DNA from 3 places in the Streptomyces sp. NPDC058008 genome. Region 1 is predicted to be linked to each of the others. Evidence: riboswitches for the same ligand, from Rfam matches in the RefSeq annotation. Region 1 holds a riboswitch; each other region holds the start of a gene.
What was found. A riboswitch is a leader RNA that binds a small molecule or an ion and turns the genes downstream of it on or off. The one in region 1 is predicted to bind thiamine pyrophosphate.
Positions count from the first base shown of each region.

Region 2: another riboswitch for thiamine pyrophosphate. It lies ahead of ACFVS9_RS23860 (thiamine ABC transporter substrate binding subunit); the one in region 1 lies ahead of thiC (phosphomethylpyrimidine synthase ThiC).
Region 3: another riboswitch for thiamine pyrophosphate. It lies ahead of thiO (glycine oxidase ThiO); the one in region 1 lies ahead of thiC (phosphomethylpyrimidine synthase ThiC).

Region 1 covers NZ_JBHVQX010000008.1:174,358-178,321, forward strand. Annotated here, with positions in the region: gene ACFVS9_RS10765 (IclR family transcriptional regulator) at 1-147, shown strand, start outside; gene ACFVS9_RS10770 (SsgA family sporulation/cell division regulator) at 249-686, shown strand; gene ACFVS9_RS10775 (YibE/F family protein) at 750-2,105, opposite strand; TPP riboswitch at 2,177-2,310, shown strand; gene thiC (phosphomethylpyrimidine synthase ThiC) at 2,303-3,964, shown strand, end outside.
Region 2 covers NZ_JBHVQX010000024.1:97,666-101,629, reverse strand. Annotated here, with positions in the region: gene ACFVS9_RS23870 (DUF6191 domain-containing protein) at 1-251, shown strand, start outside; gene rlmN (23S rRNA (adenine(2503)-C(2))-methyltransferase RlmN) at 414-1,520, shown strand; TPP riboswitch at 1,609-1,725, shown strand; gene ACFVS9_RS23860 (thiamine ABC transporter substrate binding subunit) at 1,798-2,892, shown strand; gene ACFVS9_RS23855 (ABC transporter permease) at 2,937-3,964, shown strand, end outside.
Region 3 covers NZ_JBHVQX010000009.1:216,075-220,038, reverse strand. Annotated here, with positions in the region: gene ACFVS9_RS12060 (thiazole synthase) at 1-602, opposite strand, end outside; gene thiS (sulfur carrier protein ThiS) at 605-835, opposite strand; gene thiO (glycine oxidase ThiO) at 832-2,046, opposite strand; TPP riboswitch at 2,044-2,156, opposite strand; gene ACFVS9_RS12045 (hypothetical protein) at 2,201-2,542, shown strand; gene ACFVS9_RS12040 (NAD(P)/FAD-dependent oxidoreductase) at 2,577-3,809, shown strand; gene ACFVS9_RS12035 (Rv2175c family DNA-binding protein) at 3,878-3,964, shown strand, end outside.

The DNA of each region.
Region 1 (3,964 bases):
ATTCCGATCACCGTGGGTTCTGCGGTGGCGGCGATGGCTGTTTCTCTCCCCCTGCACGAAGAAGAACGGTTGCTCCCCGCAGTCGAACAACTACGCTGCGAAGTGACCACTCTCTTGCGCTCGTTCGTGTTCTCTATCAGTATCTGAAAAATCACTCCTTGTGATCTGCTATCGCGTGCATCACGATGGCGTCAATAGGGCCATGGGGGATCATTCCTGGCCAGTTTCATCTACTGCGGGGTTGAACGATGCGCGAGTCGGTTCAAGCAGAGGTCATGATGAGCTTCCTCGTCTCCGAGGAGCTCTCCTTCCGTATTCCGGTGGAGCTCCGGTACGAGGTCAGCGATCCGTACGCGATCCGGATGACCTTCCACCTGCCAGGCGACGCCCCCGTCACCTGGGCATTCGGCCGTGAGCTGTTGCTCGACGGCCTCAACAGTCCCAGCGGTGACGGCGATGTGCACATCGGTCCGACCGAGCCCGAAGGGCTGTCGGATGTCCACATCCGGCTTCAGGTCGGCGCCGACCGTGCGCTCTTCAGGGCCGGGACGGCGCCTCTCGTGGCCTTCCTGGACCGGACGGACAAGCTGGTGCCGCTGGGGCAGGAGCACACGCTGGGTGACTTCGACGGCAATCTGGAAGAGGCGCTGGGCCGCATCCTGGCCAAGGAGCAGAACGCCGGCTGAACAGGAAGCAACGGCTGAACACCGAGCGCCGACGGCACGGCTCCATGTGCCCGGTGCCTCGTCTCATGCCTTGCGGCGACGGCCTCTCCCGGTCCGTGCGGGTGCAGGAGCTCCGGCTTCCGCGCCGAGCCCCGTGCGGTCCGCGGAGACCACCAGGGCCGCGAGCACCGTCGTCACCGGTACCGAGGCGACCAGCCCGATCGAGCCGACCAGTGTCCGGACGATCTCCTCCGCGACGAGTTCGCTGTTGGCGACCGTGCCCACACTGCTCTGCGCGATCGAGAAGAGCAGCAGCAGGGGGAGCGCCGCGCCCGCGTAGGCGAGCACGAGCGTGTTGACGACCGAGGCGATGTGGTCGCGCCCGATCCGGATGCCCGCGCGGTAGAGCCGGCGCACACCCATGGACGGGTCGGCCTGGTGGAGTTCCCAGACCGCCGACGTCTGGGTGACGGTCACATCGTCCAGCACACCGAGCGAACCGATGATCACACCGGCCAGCAGCAGACCGCTCATGTCGATGTGCGGGTACAGCCCGTGGATGAGGCCGGTGTTGTCGTCCGTGTTCCCGGACAGGCTGGCCCAGCCGATGAAGAGGGAGCCGAGCAGCCCGATCAGCAGCAGTGAGATGAGCGTGCCGATGACGGCCACGGAGGTGCGCGCCGTCAGCCCGTGGCAGGTGTAGAGGGCGATCAGCATGATGGCGCTGGCCCCGATCACCGCCACCACCAGCGGATTCGAGCCCTGAAGGATCGCCGGCAGGATGAACAGGGTCAGCACGGCGAAGGAGACGGCGAGCGCGATCAGCGCCATCAGGCCGCGGATCCTGCCCACCACCACCACGGCGAGGGCGAAGATCCCGGCGAGCAACGCCATCGGCACCGTGCGGTCCACGTCGGTGACCGAGTACTGCAGGTCCCGGGGCGCGTCGGGAGCGTACGCCACGACCACCCCCTGGCCCTCGTGGAGTTGGCGGGGGGCGTCGGGCTGGATGACCTCGACGAACGTACGTCCCTTGTCGTCACCCGTGGTCACTTCGACGGTCGCCTTCTTGCACCGGCCCGACTGCTCGTTGACCGCCTCCCGCCCCGACGCCGTCGAGGTGTCGCCGGTCGGCGGTACCTGCGAGGCGTTGACGTCGGCGCAGTCGACCGACACGACCTTCGTCACCCGGCCGTCCTGGGTCTGCCGGTCGAATCCGACGCCCGTGCGCTCGTGGGCGGGGGCGCCGCCCGGCCAGAACGCGACGAGCCCGACCAGGACCGCGGTCGCGAAGGGGATCACCACGGCCGCGATGACCTTGCGCAGGTGCTTGGAGACGGGCGCGGCTGGACCGTGGCTGTGGGTGTGGGCGTGCGTATGGCTCTGCGTGCTGCCTGTCGCGGGGCCGTGGGGTTCGGGGGCGCTTCCGGGGGACGTCACCCGCCGATCATCCCAAGAACCGGGGAGGCCCTCTGGCCAGCACGCCAGACGGGAGGCTAGCGTGGGGGCACATCTGTACACGCGGGAGCTCGGAGCACCGGGCTGAGAGGGCGCTGACCTCCGTATATCCCTACGGGACGCGCTGCGCCGACCGCCGAACCTGTTACCGGGTAATGCCGGCGTAGGGAGTAGGTCTCATGACCACAGCGGACGCACGCACGCCTGCCTCGAAGCGGAATGCGCGGATTCCGGCGGATACCGACGGCCCGGCCTCCACCGAGGGGGCGGGGGACGACGCGACGGGGAGGTCCGTCGGCTGGCACAAGGGGTACGTCCAGGGCTCACGCCCCGACCTCCGGGTGCCGGTCCGTCAGGTGCACCTCACCAACGGCGGGGAGGTGACGCTGTACGACACGTCCGGTCCGTACACGGACCCCGCCGTCGACACCGATGTCCGCCGGGGGCTCGCACCGGTCCGGGAGAACTGGATCATCGCCCGTGGCGACACCGAGGAGTACGCGGGGCGCCCCGCCCGGCCCGAGGACGACGGACTCAAGCACACCTCGCCACGCGGGGGCCTGCGCAACCTCGACGCGGTCTTCCCGGGCCGTCCGAGGCAGCCCCGCCGCAGCCGTGACGGCCGGCCCGTCACCCAGCTCGCGTACGCCCGCCGGGGGGAGATCACCCCGGAGATGGAGTACGTCGCCCTGAGGGAGAACGTCGGACCCGAGGTCGTGCGCGAGGAGATCGCGGCGGGCCGCGCGGTCCTGCCGGCCAACGTCAACCACCCGGAGACCGAGCCGATGATCATCGGCAAGCGCTTCCTGGTGAAGGTGAACGCCAACATCGGCAACTCCGCGGTGACCTCGTCCATCGAGGAGGAGGTGGACAAGATGACCTGGGCCACCCGGTGGGGCGCGGACACGGTGATGGACCTCTCCACCGGCCGCAACATCCACACCACCCGCGAGTGGGTCCTCCGCAACTCCCCCGTGCCGATCGGCACGGTGCCCCTGTACCAGGCGCTCGAGAAGGTCGACGGCCGCGCCGAGGAACTGACCTGGGAGATCTACAAGGACACGGTCGTCGAGCAGGCGGAGCAGGGCGTCGACTACATGACGGTGCACGCCGGGGTGCGGCTGCCGTACGTCCCGCTGACGGCACGCCGTAAGACCGGCATCGTCTCGCGCGGTGGCTCGATCATGGCCGCCTGGTGCCTCGCGCACCACAAGGAGTCGTTCCTGTACGAGCACTTCGAGGAGCTCTGCGAGATCCTCGCGGCCTACGACGTGACCTACTCGCTCGGCGACGGGCTGCGTCCCGGCTCCATCGCCGACGCCAACGACGAGGCGCAGTTCGCCGAACTCCGTACGCTCGGCGAACTCAACACCGTGGCCAAGCGCTTCGGCGTCCAGACGATGATCGAGGGTCCGGGCCATGTCCCGATGCACAAGATCAAGGAGAACATCGACCTCCAGCAGGAGATCTGCGAGGAGGCGCCGTTCTACACGCTGGGTCCCCTCACCACCGACGTGGCGCCCGCGTACGACCACATCACCTCGGGCATCGGCGCGGCCATGATCGCCTGGTGGGGGACGGCGATGCTCTGCTACGTCACGCCCAAGGAGCACCTGGGACTGCCGAACCGCGACGACGTGAAGACAGGCGTCATCACCTACAGGATCGCCGCCCACGCGGCGGACCTGGCCAAGGGGCACCCCGGGGCCCAGGAGTGGGACGACGCGCTGTCGGACGCCCGGTTCGAGTTCCGCTGGGAGGACCAGTTCAACCTGGCCCTCGATCCGGACACCGCGCGGGAGTTCCATGACGAGACGCTGCCGGCGGAGCCCGCGAAGACG
Region 2 (3,964 bases), on a different contig from region 1:
TGCTCCGGGCGGGCCGGGCGGGTGTCCTGCCCTGGCGCAACAGCGTGCGGCAGGGCCAGATCTCCTCCACGGGCTTCGAGCAGCTGCACGCGAGCTTCTCGCCGGGCAAGCAGAGCGAACTCAGGGAGCGGCGGTCGGCCTTGCTGGTGCGGGACGACGAGGAGGACGGCGCGCCTCCGCACCGCACGACGGTGGACCTGGCGGACGGGACCGCGGTCGTCCGCCTCCCGGCAGGACGCCCCACCGCCTGACGGAGAGGCCGGGGCCCGGGCCGCCCGGCGTGGAATCGGTCACGGCCGCCGGGCCGGCGGGGCCGTCCCCGGGCCGTCGTCCGCCGGTCGCGGGCCTCCCTGTCGCGCCCGCTCCGGCGGCGGCCCGGGGCACCTCGGCGTGTCTGCGACACTGGATGAACCATGCCTAAGCCCGGAGAACTCACTTTCGTCGCGCCCCGTGGAGCCAAGCGGCCGCCGCGGCACCTCGCCGACCTCACGCCCGACGAGCGCAAGGAAGCAGTCGCCGCGACCGGCGAGAAGCCCTTCCGCGCCAAGCAGCTGTCGCAGCACTACTTCACGCGGTACGCGCACGACCCGGCGGAGTGGACCAACATCCCGGCCGCCTCGCGCGACAAGCTCGCCGAGGCGATGTTCCCCGACCTGATGTCGGTCATGCGCCACATCAGCTGTGACGACGACACCACCCGCAAGACGCTCTGGAAGCTGCACGACGGCACCCTCGTGGAGTCGGTCCTCATGCGCTACCCGGACCGGGTCACCATGTGCATCTCGTCCCAGGCGGGCTGCGGGATGAACTGCCCGTTCTGCGCCACCGGCCAGGCGGGCCTCGACCGCAACCTGTCGACAGCCGAGATCGTGCACCAGATCGTGGACGGCATGCGGGCGCTGCGCGACGGCGAGGTCCCGGGCGGCCCCGCGCGGCTGTCCAACATCGTCTTCATGGGCATGGGCGAACCGCTGGCCAACTACAAGCGCGTGGTCGGGGCGATCCGCCGGCTGACGGACCCGGAGCCGGACGGCCTGGGGCTCTCGCAGCGCGGGATCACCGTGTCCACGGTGGGTCTGGTGCCCGCCATGCTGCGCTTCGCCGACGAGGGCTTCAAGTGCCGCCTCGCGGTCTCCCTGCACGCTCCGGACGACGAGCTGCGTGACACCCTCGTGCCGGTCAACACCCGCTGGAAGGTCCGTGAGGTCCTGGACGCCGCGTGGGAGTACGCGGAGAAGTCGGGTCGCCGGATCTCCATCGAGTACGCGCTGATCCGGGACATCAACGACCAGGCCTGGCGCGGCGACCGGCTGGGCCGGCTGCTCAAGGGCAAGCGGGTGCACGTCAACCTCATCCCGCTGAACCCCACCCCGGGCTCCAAGTGGACCGCGTCGCGGCCCGAGGACGAGAAGGCGTTCGTCGAGGCCATCGCGGCCCACGGCGTGCCGGTCACCGTCCGGGACACCCGGGGCCAGGAGATCGACGGCGCCTGCGGCCAGCTGGCGGCCTCCGAGCGCTGAGGCGCTTCCCGGTGGCGGGCGCCGCCCGGTGTGATCCGGCCGGTCCGGCGTGATCCGGCCGGTGTAGCCTGGCCCGGAAATCAACTTCATATTCCGACAGGGGAGCGCCACAGCGCTGAGAGTGCGGCACCGGGAACCGGTCGTCCGCAGACCCTCTGAACCTCGCCCGGGTCATTCCGGGTAGGAAGTTCGGGCCTTACTCAAGCTGTTGCGCCCTGCCCGCTCACCGAGCGGGCGGGGCCGCGTCTCTTCCTGGTCATCTCCAGGAGGAATCACCATGAAGACCACGACGAAGTACGCGGCGGGCGCGCTCGCCGCGACGCTCGGCGTCACCGTGCTCGCCGGCTGCGGCGGCTCCGACGACAAGGCGTCCGGGGGCACGGGCGGCGGCTCGAAGACCGTCACCCTGGTCAGCCACGACTCCTTCAACGCCTCGGACGCCGTCCTGAAGGCGTTCACGAAGGAGACCGGCTACCAGGTCAAGGTGCTCAAGAGCGGAGACGCCGGAGCGGCCCTCAACCAGGAGATCCTGACGAAGGGCTCCCCCCGCGGCGACGTGTTCTTCGGCGCCGACAACACACTGCTCTCCCGCGCCCTGGACAACGGTCTGTTCACGCCGTACGAGGCGAAGGGCCTGGACCGTGTCGACGCCGACGCCCAGCTCGACGCCGGCAAGCACCGGGTCACGCCCGTCGACACCGGCGACATCTGCGTCAACTACGACAAGAAGTACTTCGCCGACAGGAAGCTCGACCCGCCGAAGACCTTCGACGACCTGCTGAAGCCCGCCTACAGGAACCTCCTCGTCACCGAGAACGCCGCGACCTCCTCGCCCGGCCTCGGCTTCCTCCTCGGTACGGTCGCCACCCAGGGCGAGACCGGCTACCAGGACTACTGGAAGAAGCTGAAGGACAACGGCGTCAAGGTCGTCGACGGCTGGGAGCAGGCGTACAACGAGGAGTTCTCCGGCTCCGCGGGCGGCAGGAAGGCCGGCGCCGACCGTCCGCTCGTCGTCTCGTACGCCTCCAGCCCGCCCGTCGAGGTGCTCTACGCCGATCCGCAGCCCGCCGAGGCCCCGACCGGTGTCGCCACCGGCACCTGCTTCCGGCAGACCGAGTTCGCCGGGCTGCTGGACGGCGCGAAGAACGAGGCGGGCGGCAAGGCGCTGCTGGACTTCCTGATCAGCAAGCGTTTCCAGGAGGACATGCCGCTGAACATGTTCGTGAACCCGGTGGTCGAGGACGCGGAACTGCCGGAGCTGTTCACGAAGTTCGGTGCCACCGTCGGCACGCCGGCGACCGTGGCCCCGGAGAAGATCGCCGAGAACCGTGAGCAGTGGGTCCAGTCGTGGTCGTCGCTCGTCGTGAAGTAGCCGCGCGGCCCCCGCGCGGGGGGAACGCGGTGCGGCTCGGTCTCATGGCGGTGCCCGTCGCGTTCTTCGCGCTGTTCTTCGCCTACCCGGTCGTCGCGATCGTCGGCCGCGGGCTGAAGGCGGACGGCGTCTGGCAGTTCGGCCGGATCGGCACGGTGCTGAGCCGGCCGGACATCCTGGACGTCCTGCGGTTCACCACCTGGCGGGCCGTCGCCTCGACCGTGCTCACCCTGCTGATCGCGCTGCCCGGTGCCTACGTCTTCGCCCGCTTCGACTTCCCCGGCAAGCAGGTGCTGCGGGCCGTGGTGACCGTGCCGTTCGTCCTGCCGACCGTCGTGGTGGGCACCGCGTTCCTGGCGCTGCTGGGACGCGGCGGTCTCCTCGACAACCTCTGGGGCGTACGGCTCGACACCTCGGTGTGGGCGATCCTGATCGCCCACGTGTTCTTCAACTACGCCGTCGTCATCCGGACGGTCGGCGGGCTCTGGTCCCAGCTCGACCCCCGCCAGGAGGAGGCCGCCCGGGTGCTCGGCGCCGGCCGCCTCGCCGCCTGGCGGCGGGTCACGCTGCCCGCCCTGGCCCCCGCCGTCGCCGCGGCGGCGCTGATGGTCTTCCTGTTCACCTTCACCTCCTTCGGCGTCGTCCAGATCCTCGGCGGCCCGGCGTACTCCACGCTGGAGGTGGAGATCTACCGGCAGACCGCGCAGCTCCTCGACCTGCCGACGGCCGCCGTGCTGACCCTGGTCCAGTTCGCGGCGGTGGCCGGGATCCTCGCCGTGCACGCGTGGACCGTACGGCGCCGGGAGACGGCCCTGAAGCTCGTCGACCCGGCGCTGACCGCGCGGCCGCCCCGGGGGGCCGGGCAGTGGGCGCTGCTCGGCGGCGTGCTGCTGACCGTGCTGCTGCTCGTCCTGCTGCCGCTCGGCGTCCTGGTCGAACGCTCCCTGGACACCTCGGCGGGCTACGGCCTCGGCTTCTACCGTGCGCTGCGGTCCGTCGACGCCAACGGCTCCACCTTCCTGGTGCCACCGCTCGACGCCATCGGGAACTCCCTGCGCTACGCACTGGTCGC
Region 3 (3,964 bases), on a different contig from region 1:
CAGCCCAGCTCCATCGCCAGCGCCGCGTCCGACGCGGTCCCCGCTCCGGCGTCGAGGATCACCGGGACCGTCGCCCGCTCGACGATCAGCTGGAAGTTGTGGGGATTGCGGATGCCGAGGCCGGAACCGATGGGGGAGCCCAGCGGCATGACCGCCGCGCACCCCACGTCCTGGAGCCTGCGCGCCAGGACCGGGTCGTCGTTGGTGTAGGGCAGGACCGTGAAACCGTCGTCGACCAGGATCTCGGCCGCGTCCAGCAGCTCGACCGGATCGGGCAGCAGGGTCCGTTCGTCGGCCACGACCTCCAGCTTGATCCAGTCGGTGCCGAGCGCCTCCCTGGCGAGCCGGGCCGTCAGCACGGCCTCGCCCGCGGTGAAACAGCCCGCGGTGTTCGGCAGGACCTGGATGGAGAGGCGCTCCAGGACGGAGAGCACCGACCCCTGGACGGAAGGGTCGAGCCGGCGCATCGCGACGGTGGTCAGCTCGGTGCCCGAGGCGGCCAGGGAGCGTTCCAGCACGTCCAGGCTGGGTGCCCCGCCCGTCCCCATGATCAGCCGCGAGGAGAACGTGGCCGGGCCGAGGGTGAGGAGATCGCCGGACACGGTCAGCCCCCCTGGACCGCGGTGAGGACCTCGACGCGGTCGCCGTCGGTGAGGGCCGTGGCCGACCACCGCCCGCGGGGGACGACGGTCTCGTTGACCGCGGCGGCGACACCCGAGGGCGCCGCGGTCAGCCCCGCGACCAGGGTGTCCAGGGTGGTGCCCGCGGGGAGGGCGCGGCGCTCCCCGTTGACGGACACGGAGACGTGGACGGGTACGGCGGCGGGCTGTGTCATACGGGCTGCTCCTGCGACGCGGGGGTGGTCTGTCCGGGGGTGCGGGCCGGCGCGCTCCCCGGGGAGGCGGGGGCGAAGCGGTGCGGCGAGAAGGGGCGGGCGAGCTCGGGCAGCTCGCCCGCGGTCAGCACATGGGCCATCACCTCGCCGGTCACGGGGGTCAGCAGCACCCCGTTGCGGTGGTGCCCGGTGGCCAGGTGCAGGCCGGGCAGGGCCGTGGGGCCCAGCAGCGGCGCGTTGTCCGGCGAGGCGGGCCGCAGCCCGGCCCGGGTCTCGGTCAGCGGCAGTTCGGTGATGCCGGGTATCAGCTCGTGGGCGTCACGCAGCAGCTCGTACACCCCGCCCGCCGTGACCGTGGTGTCCCAGCCCAGCTCCTCGGTCGTCGCGCCGACGACCAGCTCGCCGTCGGCGCGCGGGACGAGGTACACCTGGCTGCCGCGCACCACGGCCCGTACGGTCCGGCTGAGGAAGGGGGCGTACGCGCGCGGCACGGTGAGCCGCAGCACCTGCCCCTTCACCGGGCGCACCGGAGGTACGACGTCCTCGGGCAGCCCCTCCAGCCGGCCGCTGAGACTGCCGCCGGCGAGCACCACCTGGCCGGCCGTGAGCCGGGTGCCGTCGGCGAGTTCCGCCCCGGCCGCCCGGCCGCCCGTGACGGAGAGCCGCCGGGCCCGGTCACGGCGGAAGGCCACCCCCGCCCGCTCGCACGCGGTGACCAGCGCCGCGGCCAGCCGCCTCGGGTCCACCTGGTGGTCGCCGTCCACCCGCAGCCCGCCGCGCACCCCCGGCGCGAGCATCGGCTCCAGGCGGCGGCACTCCCGGCCGCTGAGCCACTCGGACTCCAGCCCCGAACGCCGTTGCAGTACGTGCAGTTCCCGCAGGTGCGCCCGGTCGTCGGAGTCCAGGGCGACGGACAGGGTGCCGCAGGCCCGGAAGCCGGTCGTCCGGCCGCTCGCCTCCTCCAGCTCGGCCACGAACGCCGGATAGCGTTGCGCGGAGGCCACGTTGAGGCCGAGCAGCATCTGCTCGCCGTAGTGGAGTTCGGTGACGGCGGCCAGCATCCCGGCCGCGACCTGGGCGGCCCCGCCGCCTGGCTCCGGATCCGCCAGCGCGGTGCGCAGGCCCCGCTGCGCCGACCGCCAGGCGGTCACCAGGCCGATGAGCCCGCCTCCGACGACCAGGACGTCGGAGGTGTCCGTGGAGATGCGCATGGGCGTCCAGCCCCTCCCTTCGCCGGCATGACCCGGATCAGGTTCGTACGGTCGGAGGCCGGTCAGCCTCCCTCTCAGCCCGGTGCGTCCGGACTCCCGCGAGTGCCTTACGGTGGCCAGCCTAGACCCCGCCGCCGGTAAGGGAGCAGCGCCCGTGGCCCGTTCGCTCGACGGACTCGTCCTCTCGCCGGTGGCGGACCAGGCCCCCGGCCAGGTCGGGACCCTGACCCGGTTCACGTACCACGAGCGGGACGGCCGGATCTGGGCCGAGTACGCGGGCGGGGACGTCGTCCGGGGACACCTCGTCGGCACCCGGGACGCGGACGCCCTGGACTTCCGCTACGTCCAGTTGAAGCGGGACGGGACGACCTCCGGCGGCCACTGCGTCTCCCTCGTCACCGACCTGCCCGACGGCAGGGTCCGCCTGGACGAGACCTGGCACTGGGAGTCCCAGGAGGGCAGCGGGACGAGCGTCGTGGAGGAGCTCCCGCGCTGACGCCATGTCACGGGGCAGCCCTTAGGGTGGTCGGGTGAACGAGCAGACACAGGACCCGGCAGCGGGGGACCGGCCGCGGGACGTCGTGATCGTGGGCGCCGGCATGGCCGGCGTGCAGACGGCCGTGGCCCTGCGCGAACAGGGCTTCACCGGCCCGGTCACCCTGATCGGCGCCGAACCGCACCAGCCGTACGACAGGCCGCCCCTGTCCAAGGCGGTCCTGCTGGGCAAGGCAGAGGACTCCGCCTTCGACGTCGACTTCGAAGCCCTGGACATCACCCTGCGCCTGGGGCTCGACGTGTCCGGCCTGCGTTCCGGGGCGCACGAGCTGGACACCCCGGAGGGGCCCGTCGGCTACGGCGTACTGGTCCTCGCCACCGGGGCGGAACCCGCCGCGCTGCCCGGATCCGAGGGCGTGCCCGGCGTCCATCTGCTGCGCACCCTCGACGACGCCGCACGGCTGCGGCCGGTCCTGGAGCGGCAGCACGACGTGGTCGTCGTCGGGGCGGGCTGGATCGGCGCCGAGTTCGCCACCGCGGCCCGCGCCGCCGGGTGCGCGGTCACCGTCGTCGAGGCCGCCGGCCGGCCCCTCGCGGGCACTCTGCCCGCCGAGGTCGCCGCCCCGATGGCCGGCTGGTACGCCGAGAGCGGGGCGGAACTGATCACCGGCGCCCGCGTCGACCGTGTCCGGCAGGGCGCCGTCCACCTGGCGGACGGGCGGGTGATCCCCGCCGGGGCGGTGGTCGTGGGCATCGGCGCCCGGCCCGCCACCGGGTGGCTCACGGACTCGGGCATCGCGCTGGGCGCGGACGGCTCGGTCACCACCGACAGCTCCCTGCGCACCTCGCTGCCCGACGTCTACGCGGTCGGCGACTGCGCCTCCTTCCCCTCCGCCCGCTACGGGGAGCGGCTCCTGGTCCACCACTGGGACAACGCCCTCCAGGGCCCCAGGACGGTCGCGGCGGCCCTGGCCGGCGGGGCAGCGAGCTCCTACGACCCGGTGCCCTACTTCTGGTCCGAGCAGTTCGGACGCTTCGTCCAGTACGCGGGCCACCACACCGGGGCCGACACGCTGCTGTGGCGGGGCGACCCCGCCGACCCGTCCTGGACGGTCCTCTGGCTGCGCCACGGGGTCCTGGTGGCCGTGCTGGCCGTCGGCAGGCCCCGTGACCTGGCGCAGGGGCGCAAGCTCGTCGAAGCCGGGGCGCGGATCGATCCGGCGCGGGCCGCCGACTCCTCCGTCCCGCTGAAATCGGCGGCGCTCTAGGGCTGGCCACGGCCTCGTACGCCCGGCCCGGCTACCGGCCGCCCGTCCGGGATGGCACGCTTGTCCTTGTGACCGAGATTGACGCAAAGATCGATGCTCTCGTCCCCGCATGGCTCCACCTTCCCGACATCGCGGAAATGCTGGGTGTCGAGGTG